Alkalihalobacterium alkalinitrilicum: one gene and its partner. The protein of the gene in region 1 binds, or shares a complex with, the protein of each later gene. Links are inferred from orthologs where the notes say so. Each region holds a gene or a part of one and is shown on either strand. Other genes may lie near its edges.

Region 1 (6,702 bases):
ATCATATCTAGGATCAAAATGAATTAATTGTGAGGCAATCCCAATAAAAGCGTCGTGCCTTTCAATTTGCTGAATCACGTCTGCTCGAATTCCACGTCCTTTAATGACAGGTAACGGTAAAAATGTTGCTCGACCAAAGCCATTTTTTTTCAAAAATGCAATGGCCTGTCTCGCTGCTTCTTCTGTTTCAACAACTATATGTTGAGTAGCTCCACCTAGCGCAATTTCAATTGCTGTTTCATACTGTTTTGGAACGTTGACCAACTCTGCAATTGCACCAACAACCCCTTGGAGTTGTTTATTTTTTGCTTTTAAAATTTCTTTGACTCCTTGAAAAAAACCAGAAAAATCAGCTTGCATTTCTTCAATAACATCTTTCCTAGAACGAACTTGTTGAATTATGCGGAAGGCTTCATAAAGTTGTGTTTGTCTAGTCTCATACTCTTTATTTAATTTTTCAAGCTTAGATTCTAAAGCTCGGAATTGGTCTACTATTCCATGGAGGTCCTCTTGGCGATTATTTACGAGTCGTTCGTACTCTTCCTTCTTTAACAACACTTCTTCTCGTAACTGAAGAAGTTGTTCGTTATCTTCAATTAATATTTTCTTTTTGCGACTTGTTACAGTGACTTGTTCTTCTAGGTAACGAATTTCATTCCGAATCGAAGCTTGCTCATTTACAATCTCTATGTAATCTGACTTTAAACGGTCAAGTTCACCTTCTAAGTCTTCTTGCGCTAAGGCTAATCGTTCTTGACGTTCCGTTAACTCCATTGTTCTCGTTTGAAATTCTTTTTCAATTTTTCGTAATGACTCGTTTTCAGCCGTTAATTGTTTGTCGAGCAACTGCCTTTTTTCTTTGAGCTCGTTGATCGTTTTAATGAGTTGGTCTCGATTAAAGTGAAAGTTCTTCTTTCTTTCCTTTAGAACTTCCTTTTGCCCTTCACTTTTTTCTAGGGCCTGACTTGATTGAAGCAATTCGTCTTGAAGCTCATTTAATGACGTATCAAGTTGACGCAATTCCGCACGAACACTCTCAGACTTTTCTTCTTTTTCTTTAACCTTTAAAGAAAGTTCATCTCGACTCTGTTCTAACGATTGTAACTGCGCTTTTTCCGTTTTCCATTTTTCATGGAGTTCGGTGATTTCGTAGACCATTAATGCTACTTCAACTTCTTTTAACTCTTCTTTTTTTTGTAAGAAATCTTTAGCAACTGATGATTGAATTCGTAAAGGCTCAATTTGTCCTTCTAATTCGTGAAGAATGTCTTCTACACGGTTTAAGTTTTCTTGTGTTTCCCAGAGCTTCTTTTCAGCTTTAAGCTTACGGTTTTTATATTTAAGTACTCCCGCAGCTTCTTCAAAAATAACTCTGCGGTCTTCAGCTTTACTGCTTAATATTTCTTCTACTTTTCCTTGACCGATAATAGAAAAAGCTTCCTTACCTAAACCGGAATCCATAAATAGATCAACAATATCTTTCAATCTACAGGTTTGCTTATTAAGCTGATATTCACTTTCACCTGAACGATATACTCGCCTCGTGACACTTACTTCAGTGTAATCTATCGCTAAATGCTGATCTTGGTTATCAAGAACTAGCGTAATTTCTGCAAAATTTAATGGTTTTCTCGTATCACTACCTGCAAAAATGATATCTTCCATTTTTGATCCCCGTAGTGACTTTGCCGATTGTTCACCAAGTACCCAACGGATCCCATCCGAAATATTACTTTTCCCACTTCCATTCGGGCCGACGACAGCTGTTACTCCAGAGTCGAATTCTATTGTCATCCTGTCTGCGAATGACTTAAAGCCCATTACCTCGAATCGTTTGAGGAACATGTTCCTTCCCCCTCAATAATTAGAAAAACAGGATTTTTCGCCAAGAGTGGAGAAAATCAATGTCTTTTCATATACTTTAATTCTTTAAAAAAGTAACCTTTCCTAAAGTGTAAATAACAACTTTCCTATTTTATCATACCACTAATCGAAGTTGTTCAAAAAGTTCTCTGAATGAATGTTTTAAGACAAATGAGTTATTCTATGATATGATAACCGCATGAAACCTTCAAAAAGAAAGGAATGCTAAAATGGATTTATCTGTTTCGAGCCGTGAAAATATCGAATATATGTTAGAGGAAATAAAGAAGAAGTTACAAATTGTCAATGCAGGAGCCTTAAAAGCTGCAAGTTTTGAGACCGACAAATACGAAGATTTAAAAGATATTTATGATTTAGTACAGCGTCAAAGTAACTTTAGTGTATCTGAATTAGACGCGATCGTTTCTGAATTAGGTCGCCTTCGTAAATAACATAAATGGTGATGTAATTTAGAATATTTGTAGAAACCCCCACTTTTTTTTTCAGAAAAGTGGGGGTTTCTCAATACATAAGAGAAAGACTATTATCTCCCTCGTTTTTATAGTTTTTCACTTAATTTTAGTAATGCTTGTTGAGCAGCATGTTGTTCGGCTTCTTTCTTTGAACGCCCTACTCCCACTCCGAGGATTTGTTCATTTAATAATACTTCTGAAACAAACTCACGACTATGCGCTGGTCCTCTTTCTTGTACAATTTCATAATGAATTTGCCCGATGTTATCTCGTTGGACAAATTCTTGTAATTGGCTTTTGAAATCCATCATATGCGAAAAAGCACCGTCATTAATCTTTGGATATATCGTTTTATCGAGGAAACAGTATACAGAATCAAGTCCTTGATCCAAATAAAGTGATCCAATAAAGGATTCGAAAACATCAGCAAGCAGCGCCGGTCGTTGTCTTCCTCCTGTCATTTCTTCGCCCTTCCCTAATAATACTAATTCACCAAATGACAACTCATTTGCTAGATTAGCTAAGGAAGCTTCGCAGACAATGGCAGCACGCAGCTTGGTCATATCTCCTTCACTCATCGTATCAAACTTTTTATATAAATACTGTGAAACTGCTAACTCTAAAACCGCATCTCCTAAAAATTCAAGTCGTTCGTTATCATGACTTGAGTTAATTCGATGCTCATTCACATAGGATGAATGAGTGAAAGCTTGAATAAGCAATTTATTATTATTAAATTCTAGACCGATTTTTTGGAGCAACGCATCAAACTTCTCTTTTTGCTTTAACGACAAAGTAAGTCTACGTGGTTGTCTTTTTCGGTCTCCATGATGGTTTGTATATCTTTTTCGATAATGCCTTGAAGAATTTGGCATGTCTTACCTCCAAACTGCCTTAGCTGGGATGAAAAGCAAGAGGCTGACTCAAATTCGTGCAGAACTCCTCATTTTTCTGTATCGACTTAGAGGGGCGGACACATAATTTGAGTAGCCTCATACTATATATTTCCTATCCAAGAACTACTGTTGGCTTTGAATATAGCTAACTACATCTTGAACAGTAGAGATTTTTTCAGCTTCCTCATCAGAAATCTCAAGGTCAAACTCGTCCTCTAATTCCATAACAAGCTCAACCACATCTAATGAATCTGCACCAAGATCGTCTTTAAATGAAGATTCAGGCTTTACCTCTGATTCTTCAACCCCAAGACGGTCAACGATAATTTTAGTAATGCGCTCTAAAGTTTCTGCCATCTTCCGTTCACCTCCTCTCAAAAAGGTTACTTATTATCTTATTTTATGTACAAAATAACATCGTATCTATTTTGCATGAAACGATTAATAAAAGCAAATCCTTTCTAAAAGCAAAAAAGAAAGATTTATTATGGCATGTACATTCCGCCATCTACATGAAGTGTTTGCCCCGTCATGTAACTGCTATCCTCAGATGCAAGAAACCTTACAACACGAGCAATTTCTTGAGGTTGTCCTAGTTTCGCTAATGGAATTTGATTTAGCATACTCGCTTTAATGTCATCAGTTAATTGATCCGTCATATCAGTTTCAATAAACCCTGGTGCAACGGCATTGACCGTAATATTACGATTAGCAAGCTCACGAGCTAATGACTTCGTTAATCCGATTACACCTGCTTTTGCTGCAACATAGTTCGCTTGTCCTGCATTTCCTAACACACCAACGACAGAAGAAATATTAATAATACGACCTGAACGTTGTTTCATCATTTGACGAGTCACTGCTTTAGCACAATTAAAGACACCTTTTAAATTGGTGTTGATTACAGCGTCCCAATCTTCATCCTTCATACGCATGACAAGTGTATCGCGAGTAATCCCTGCATTGTTGACTAATATATCTAGAGAACCATACGTAGAAATTACTTCTTTAATCATTGCTTGTACATCTTCACTAATCGCAACATCCGCTTGGATCGCAAATGCTTCTCCACCGTTTTCGGTAATTTCATTCACGACCGCTTCTGCCTTTTCTTTACTTCCTGCATAATTCACAGCTACTTTTGCACCATTTTGTGCTAATTCAAGAGCAATTGCTTTTCCGATTCCTCTTGAGGCACCAGTTACTAGTGCGACTTTTCCGTTCAGCATGTTTTATTCTCCTTTCAACTTCGATAACATCGCATCTATGGATTCCATATCATTCACTGCAAACACATTGACTCTTCGTTCAACTTTACGCACTAAACCACTTAATACGTTCCCTGCACCTATTTCAATAAAAGTGTCGACACCAAGATCCAGTAAGCGACGAACTGTATCTTCCCAGAGTACCGGAGAATACACTTGTTCAATCAGTTTTTCTTTAATTTGTTTAGAATCGGTTACGACGGCAGCCGTAACATTCGCAATAACTGGAATTTTTGCTTCTGAAATTGTAATTCCGTCCAATACGTTTGTTAGCTTATCAGCCGCTGGTTTCATTAAAGACGAATGGAATGGACCACTGACTTGTAATGGGAGTGCTCGCTTAGCTCCTTTTTCTTTCGCTAACACCGAAGCTTTACGAACTCCTTCTGCAGTACCACTAATTACAATTTGTCCAGGACAATTTAAATTCGCTAACTGAACCGCATCACCATTGTTAGACACTTCTTCCGTAACTTCTAATAATGCTTCACGGTCCATTCCTAATATAGCAGCCATGGCACCTTCACCGGCTGGTACAGCTTCCTCCATAAACAATCCACGTTGTCTAACAGCATGAACAGCATCTTGAAACGATAAACTTTTCGCACAAACAAGTGCACTGTATTCACCTAAACTATGACCTGCAACATAATCGGGCGTAATATCATATGCTTTCAATGCTTCTAATACCGCTACACTCATCGTTAGTAATGCTGGTTGTGTATTTTCAGTACGTTTAAGCTGATCTTCGGGTCCATTTAACATTATATTTGAAAGTGCATAACCTAACTGCTTATCAGCTATGTCATAAATCGCCTGGAGCTCTGGTCTATTTTCAATGAGATTTTGTCCCATCCCTACAAATTGTGATCCTTGTCCTGGAAAGATAAACGCAATTTTTCCCATCTTTTTCTCCTTTTATTAGTAATGTTAATCAATCTTTATTAATCAGCTTGTTGATTATGTTTAGCGACTTCATTTTTAATCGTTGTTACAACTTGTTGTTCTACCATTTCTCTGGCTTGGACAATAGTATGATAGAACGCAACTTCATCAGATGAACCGTGCGACTTAATGACAGGAGCTTTTAATCCAAATAAAGCGGCCCCCCCATACTCAGAATAATCCATCGTTTTCTTTATTCTCATAAAACTAGGTTTTAACAAGCCCGCTACAAGCTTATTAAAAAGATTACCTGTTAATTCTCGTTTTAAGATGGTAAATAATGAAGTGGCAGCTCCCTCTGTCGCTTTTAGGACAATATTGCCTGTAAAACCATCACAAACGACAACATCAACAGCACCATTTAATAGATCTCTAGCTTCAACATTGCCAACAAAATTAATATTTAACTCTTGTAACAAAGGGAATGTTAATTTTGTTAACTCGTTTCCTTTACCATCTTCCGTCCCAACATTGAGTAAACCAACTTTCGGTTGCTTCACTTTTCGAACCATTTGCATATAAATGCTTCCCATAATGGCATATTGGTTTAGGTGTTCAGGTTTTGCATCCATGTTTGCCCCGACATCGAGAATTAAAAAACCTTTACCATTAACCGTCGGAAACATTGGGGCTAATGCAGGGCGATCAATGCCTTGGATTCTGCCAACATAAAGGAGTCCAGCTGCCATTAGGGCACCTGTATTACCTGCAGAAATACATGCATCGGCTCGTCCTTCCTTCACTTCTTTAACAGCAAGAACCATTGAAGCACCTTTTTTTCGTCGAACCGCGGTTGCTGGTGAGTCGTCATCTTCAATCTTTTCTTCGGTATGTAAAATCGTAATACGATCACTTGGTTGAATATATTTCGTTATTTTTTGTTCATTTCCTACTAATGTAATAGCAAGATCAGGAAATTCGTTTAACGCTTTTACGGCGGCATCAATAGAGGCTTTTGGTGCCTTGTCACCGCCCATAGCATCAATTGCGAGTTTCATGTTAGCAAACCTCTTTTCTTTCATCGGTCAATAATAGTTTAAATATCGATTGCCTTAATTCCTTCTTTTTCTTTACAAAAACCTGATAAACCTTTTGACAAACCTACCCAAAAACCGCCAACAATCGATGTTCATAATTTATGATTGTTTCGATCTGAACATAACAAACTCACCTGAGAATACTTTTTCTTGATTGACAAAACTACTCACTTCGACGATGGTCCGGTCTTTTTCATGTTTTAACACTTTCGCCTTTGCA
Region 2 (6,760 bases), 520 kb from region 1 along the record:
AAAAGTGGGTCTATTATTAGAAGACACAATCGATGATAAAGGGTGGAATTTTAAAGGGTATCAAGGTTTATTAAAAATTCATTCCGATTTAAATGTAGATGTTTATTTTAATGAAGAGATTAATACTTTATCGAAAGTACAAGCTGCAATAAGTGAACTAGATGAAAAAGACGTGAATTTGATCTTCGGTCATGGGCGTATTTTTGCAGAGTACTTTAATGAGATTAGTAAGAATTATCCACATATCCACTTTGTCAGTTTTAATGGTGAAGTTTCAGGAGAAAATGTGACTAGCTTGCACTTTAACAGTCATGCTATGGGTTTTTTTGCAGGAATGGTTGCTGCCAAGATGACGCAGTCTAACAAAGTGGGTATCATTGCGGCCTATTCTTGGCAACCTGAAGTAGATGGTTTTATGAAAGGTGTAGAATATCAAAATAATACAATTGATGTGAAAGTTGATTACGTTAAAGATTGGGGAGATGTTGATACAGCACTACAATTTTTGGCCAATATGAATAAGGATGGCATTGACGTATATTATCCAGCAGGAGACGGATATCACATAGCTGTCATTGAAGAAGTGAAGAATAACGGTCAATTTGCGATTGGTTTTGTAAGTGACCAATCTGATATAGGAGGATCTACCGTATTAACAAGCACGGTTCAACATGTAGATCATCTCTACCAAGTCGTTGCTGAACATTTTAGTCGAGGAGAGCTAGCTGCTGGTAATTTATATTATGATTTTGCCGATGGAGTAATAACGTTAGGTGAATTCAGTTCAGTGGTACCTGAAGAATTTCAAGCTGAAATTCGTGAAGCGATTGAATACTATATTATTTCGGGAAAACTACCAAAAGAAGAATAAAATTATGAGGTGAATGTAATGAATGTAAATCCAGAATTACAAATGAAGTTTATGCAAATTGCAATGAAATACATACCTGAAGGAAAAGCGATCCTTGATGAAAAAGGGATTGAACTGAACATGGAAGATTTACAACCGATGGTTAATATGTTAGTAAAAGTAATGAATGAAGCATATGAATTAGGAAAAGAAGAAAGTAGCAATTAAAAATTTGCATAAATCGGACAGGCTCATTGAGGAGGGCGAGTACATAGGATAAGTAGTGAAAACATGATGGAAGGAGTTTTCCAAAATGAACTACTATCCGATGTACCGAGATGGTTCAGGTCATGGCCATGGCCATCATCGTCACTTTCCAGTACTACCGTTTTTAGCTGGATTAGCAGTTAGTCCTTTCTTATTTGGTGGATTTGGTGGCGGAGCTTATGGTGGCCCATATTACGGTCCACAGTTTGGCCCGAGTTATGGTCCGCAATTCGGTCCGAGTTATGGCCCGCAATTTGGCCCGAGTTTCGGTCCACAGTTTGGTCCAACCCCTTATGGCGGAGGATTTTGGTAAAGTTAAATAATATAAAGAGGCTGACTCATTAAAAAGTGAAAAACCCTTCAGGACCACATTGTGTGGATACCTGAAGGGCCAACACTTTGGGAGTCAGCCTCCTTTATTTTTTGTTAGAGAAAAATGATTGTAAGTTAGAGAGCATAGGTGAAAGTTTTGAAAGGTAAGGACCGACGACTTGAGCAATTTCCATAATATATTCTATTTGGCTTTTTTCTTGATTTGCTTCTTGCTGATTTGTAGTCTCTTCATTGTCGGATGAGTTTGACGAAGGTTCTTCTGTATTTTCACTTTGTGATCTTGGTTTTCCGAACATTAATTGATCAAAGAAATCTCCTTGATTTTCAGGTGATTTTTTTTCTTGTTCCATAGATAAAGCCTCCTTGCATTGAAATTTTCCCCAAAAAAGTATTGTTATTTTAACTACCCCTTATAGTAATAGATATGCTAGTACATAATAATAGGTGTTTAGTTGAAACACCCATTTTAATATAGAGAGAAATTGTAGGAATATAGACAATACATGATTTTTAAGATAAAATTAGTACTAGGTCATAATAATTGATAGTAAGTATCTATAGATATGAAGTATTGTCATTGTTAAGGGGGAAGGAATATGGAAAAGAAGATCAATGCTGGAATACTTGGTATGGGAAGCTTTTTAGGAGATCGAGTAGTAACTAATGCAGAATTTGAAAAGATGTTAGATACATCAGATGAGTGGATCAGAACAAGGACAGGAATTGAAGAAAGACGATTTGCTTCTGAAAACATTAATACTTCTCATATGGCGTTTGCAGCAGCAAAAGAAGCAATTGAAAATTCAGGAATTGCACCTGAAGATATTGATTTAATATTAGTGGCAACGGTTACACCTGACATGCCGTTTCCGTCAGTTTCAGCAATGATACAAGATCAGCTAGGTACAATTAATGCAGCTGCAATGGATATTAGTGCTGCGTGTGCAGGGTTTATTTATGGATTAGTAACAGCGCAGCAATTTATCACGACAGGAGCATATACAAACGTACTCGTAGTCGGTGTTGAGAAGTTAACGAAAATAACAGACATGACTGACCGTAATACTGCTGTTCTTTTTGGAGACGGTGCAGGTGCGGCTGTGTTAGGTCCTGTATCAGAAGGCAAAGGTATTCTATCCTTTGAACTAGGTGCAGATGGTAGAGGTGCGATGCACATTCATCAAAAGAAACACCTTTACATGAATGGACGTGAAGTCTTTAAATTTGCTGTTCGCCAAATGGGTGAATCTTCTTTAAAAGTACTTGATAAAGCAGGTCTAACAAAAGAAGATGTTGACTATTTAGTGCCACATCAAGCTAATATTCGAATTATGGAAGCTTCTCGTGAAAGATTAGAACTTCCAATTGAAAAAATGGCTGTAACAGTTAATAAATACGGAAACACATCCTCTTCTTCAATTCCAATTGCATTAGTTGAGGAACTAAAAAATGGTAAAATTAAAGATGGAAGTTTGGTTGTCCTTGTTGGGTTTGGTGCTGGCCTCGTTTGGGGAGCAGTCGCAATCCGCTGGGGGCGCTAACCTTACAATTGAAAAACGAAGCAAATGAAGTGATTAAAGGAGAGAGAGATCGATATGAAAAGACGTGTAGTTATTACAGGATTAGGAACTGTGTCACCAATCGGTTGTGATGTTGAAACGATGTGGAATAATGCCATTACAGGTGTTTCGGGTGTTGCCCCTTTAACACGTGTGGATGCATCCAAATTTCCTATGAAAGTTGCAGCGGAAGTTAGCGATTTTGATCCTACACAATTTATGGATAAAAAAGACGCTCGGAAAATGGACCGCTTTACTCAATTTGCGGTTGCAGCATCAATAATGGCACTAGAAGATGCTGACTTAAAAATTACGGACGAGATCGCACCTCGTGTTGGTGTTTGGATTGGGTCAGGTATCGGTGGAATGGAAACGTACGAACAACAATTCCGTATATTTGAGGAAAAAGGTTATCGTCGTGTAAGTCCTTTCTTTGTGCCAATGATGATTCCTGATATGGCTTCAGGACAAGTGTCAATTGTAACTGGTGCAAAAGGGATTAATTCTTGTTCGGTAACAGCATGTGCTTCTGGTACAAACTCAATTGGAGATGCATTTAAAGTTATACAACGTGGAGATGCGGATTTCATGATTACAGGAGGAGCTGAAGCACCGATTACTGACATGGCGGTTGCTGGTTTCTGTGCTGCTAAAGCGATTTCGACGAATGAAGATCCGAAAAATGCATCAAGACCATTTGATTTGAACCGAGATGGCTTTGTTATGGGAGAAGGAGCTGGGATCCTTATTTTAGAGTCACTGGAGTCAGCTCAAGCGCGTGGAGCAAAAATCTATGCAGAAATCGCTGGATATGGCGCAACAGGTGATGCTTACCATGTAACAGCTCCAGCTCCAGAAGGTGAAGGCGGCGTACGAGCGATGCTCCAGGCTATTGCAGACGCTGATTTGCAACCTGAAGAATTAGATTACATGAATGCACATGGAACAAGTACTCCATATAATGATAAGTTTGAAACGATGGCTATTAAAACAGTATTTGGAGATCATGCGAAAGAGTTAGCTATTAGTTCAACAAAGTCAATGACGGGGCATTTACTAGGGGCAGCTGGGGCTGTAGAAGCAATTTTTACAGCAAAAGCGATCGAAGAAGGTATTATTCCTCCAACGATCAATTACGAAACACCTGACCCTGAATGTGATTTAGATTATGTTCCAAACGAAGCGAGAAAACAAAACATTAGAGCAGCGATTAGCAACTCTCTCGGTTTTGGTGGACATAATGCTTGCATCGTTCTTAAGAAGTATGCTGAATAAATAAAAAAGTGCCAGTTCCTTATCTGTCTAAAGGGACTGGCATTTTTTTTATTTACCTTGATATGTCTTTCTTTAGAGGATGTAAGGAATTAAATCGCCATTCTGTCAATTGTGTTCTTCTAATCATATTGTAAAAATTGATGCAGAGCCTCTTTATTTTTTTCAATATCTATATCAAGAACTAATCCTGCGTGCGGATATCGTTTGTCTGTAAAACTATGTTCAATTGGTATGGTGATGGTATCAATGTCTTCCACGGGGTTAAGGAAAAAGTCCTTCCCTAAGCTTAAAACTTTCCTCGTATTCATATTTGTATCAATGTAGGGTTCGATCGAACCAATGAGTTGCGGGACTTTTGTAACACCGCGAATCGTTAGCATTTCATCTTTCAAAGTGGAAAGCACTTCTTGTTGGCGGCGAACTCGTCCAAAATCATTTTCATGGTCATCGCGAAAACGAACATATCTTAACGTATCTTTACCATTTACAATTTGTTTACCTGGTTCAAAGTGTAATTTTATCGATGGTTTATACATTCGATGTTCAACGTTAATCTCAATACCATTTGGTGCTATTGTATCGACGATTCGCTCAAAACCATCAAAGTTAACCATCGCGTAATAATGGAGATCAATGTCAAAATTTTCTTTTATGGTCCTTCTTAAGAGTTCGGGACCACCGAGAAAAAAAGAAGCATTAATCTTGTTCGGTTGATGATCAGGTATCGCAACATAACTATCTCGCATAATTGAAGCCACTTTCGCAGTTCCTTGATTAGGATGGTATTGAGCAATCATAATCGTGTCTGTTCGTGAACGATCTCCTTCTGCTTTGTCTACCCCAATTAAAAGAATATGTACAGGCCCATTTTTCTCTTGAACTTCTGCATGAAAAGGAATGGCTTCTTGATCTTTTATAACTAGAGAAGCAGATTCTTCAAGTGTTTCTAATGAATTTTTCCGTGCGTTTTCATATCCAATTTTTCCATAAGCTCCAAAAGCTATCAAAAGTAGGAATGTGAGTGAAATGAGAATGGTAATCCGTTTTCTCCATTTATATTGTTTGTTTCGTTTTCTATAATCACGTGAACTCATACTATTCGGCCCCCTCCTCATCGCATCCAGAAAAAAATTAAATAAGATTAACAATTGAGTAAAAGCTAAATTATAAAAATAATTTATATAAATTGACGTTATGTTTGTTCTTAAGTAAAGTAAATAAGGTTAATTTAGTATTAGTATTTGTTGATTTTTATTACGTATCAAAAAAATTTTTGGAACTAAGTGTTGGAGGAATTATGAACATTACTAAAATATTTGAACAAAAACGAATAGCATCAGCTTTACAGACAGTTAATTTGATCCAACCACAAACAGATATTATTGTTCCGATCGCAGTAGGGGAACCCCCTGGATTATTAGATGCACTACCAAAAGCTGATCACCTAAAGGGAAATCGATTGTTTCAAATGCTTTCGCTGCGACCTGTATTACAAACGAACAAAGATAAATTAAACATTGTATCAATGTTTTTAAACAAGGATGAACGGCGAGCTTTTTATGAACATCAAATTGATTTATTACCAAACCATTTTTCAGACTTACCGTATATACTGAATGAAATTACTTCAAATCGGGTATTGATGGTTGCAGTTTCGCCAATGGATGAAAATGGATATTTCTCTCTCGGCACGAATTGTGATTATATTTCTTTTTTTATGGACAAAAGCGTAATGATTATTGTAGAAGTTAACGAATATATGCCAAGAACGTATGGAAAAAACCAAATTCATATTAGTCAAGTCGATGCTATCTTTGAAAACCATCAACCGTTACCAGAAACACCGTCAATACCAGTCCGTGAAGAGGATAAAATTATTGGTAATTCAATCGCAGAATTGATTAAAAACGGTGATACATTACAAATTGGCTTTGGAGCAATCCCAAACGCTATAATGAATGATTTAAAGTCTTACCAAGATTTAACGATTTTTACGGAAATGATTCCAGATCAAGTCGTGGATCTTTTTGAAAGTAGTGCTATCTCTAATCGGAATAATCCACTAGCCCCTGGGAAAATGACGGCGACATTTGCGTATGGAACGAAACGACTTTATGATTTTATGCATGAAAATAAAAATGTGTTTATGTTGCCAGTAGATGAATCCAATAATGTCCGTTATATTGCCAGTATCGACCGAATTGTAACAATCAATGCAACTGTGGAAGTAGATTTCCTTGGTCAATGTAATTCAGAAACGATTGGTGGAAGATATTACTCTTCTACAGGAGGACAAGGTGATTTTGGAATTGGTGCTCGAATGGCAAAAGAAGGTAGAGGGGTGATTTGTTTACATTCCACTGCAAAAAATGGAGAAATCTCCAAGATTGTTCCTACTTTACCGAATGGAGCAGTTGTTACGACATCGAAAAACGATGTTGATTATGTTGTTACGGAATATGGGGTTGCAAAACTA

The links.
Region 2: the proteins of acpP (region 1) and fabF are in contact, whole or in part, in a solved structure (PDB 6OKG), measured with the Escherichia coli proteins. The link is inferred for Alkalihalobacterium alkalinitrilicum from one-to-one orthologs.

Annotation. Positions count from the first base shown.
Region 1 is NZ_KV917368.1:5,416,368-5,423,069, reverse strand. The notes cover bases 1,973-4,744. They hold acpP (acyl carrier protein), read right to left. Parts: upstream 3,590-4,744; coding sequence 3,356-3,589; downstream 1,973-3,355. Other genes in these bases: fabD (ACP S-malonyltransferase), read right to left, coding at 4,465-4,744; fabG (3-oxoacyl-[acyl-carrier-protein] reductase), read right to left, coding at 3,718-4,461; rnc (ribonuclease III), read right to left, coding at 2,423-3,211; BK574_RS26225 (DUF1128 domain-containing protein), read left to right, coding at 2,094-2,315. In the rest of the region: chromosome segregation protein SMC, read right to left, coding at 1-1,845; more of fabD, read right to left, coding at 4,745-5,406; phosphate acyltransferase PlsX, read right to left, coding at 5,445-6,443; transcription factor FapR, read right to left, coding at 6,582-6,702. UniProt on the Escherichia coli protein: Carrier of the growing fatty acid chain in fatty acid biosynthesis.
Region 2 is NZ_KV917368.1:4,900,011-4,906,770, forward strand. Bases 2,335-5,164 are described here. They hold fabF (beta-ketoacyl-ACP synthase II), read left to right. Parts: upstream 2,335-3,045; coding sequence 3,046-4,284; downstream 4,285-5,164. Other genes in these bases: BK574_RS23630 (beta-ketoacyl-ACP synthase III), read left to right, coding at 2,335-2,991; BK574_RS23640 (LCP family protein), read right to left, coding at 4,404-5,164. Outside these bases: BK574_RS23610 (BMP family ABC transporter substrate-binding protein), read left to right, coding at 1-871; BK574_RS23615 (ComZ family protein), read left to right, coding at 890-1,078; BK574_RS23620 (penicillin-binding protein), read left to right, coding at 1,164-1,430; BK574_RS23625 (hypothetical protein), read right to left, coding at 1,534-1,800; more of BK574_RS23630, read left to right, coding at 2,047-2,334; more of BK574_RS23640, read right to left, coding at 5,165-5,378; BK574_RS23645 (acetyl-CoA hydrolase/transferase family protein), read left to right, coding at 5,582-6,760. UniProt on the Escherichia coli protein: Involved in the type II fatty acid elongation cycle. Catalyzes the elongation of a wide range of acyl-ACP by the addition of two carbons from malonyl-ACP to an acyl acceptor.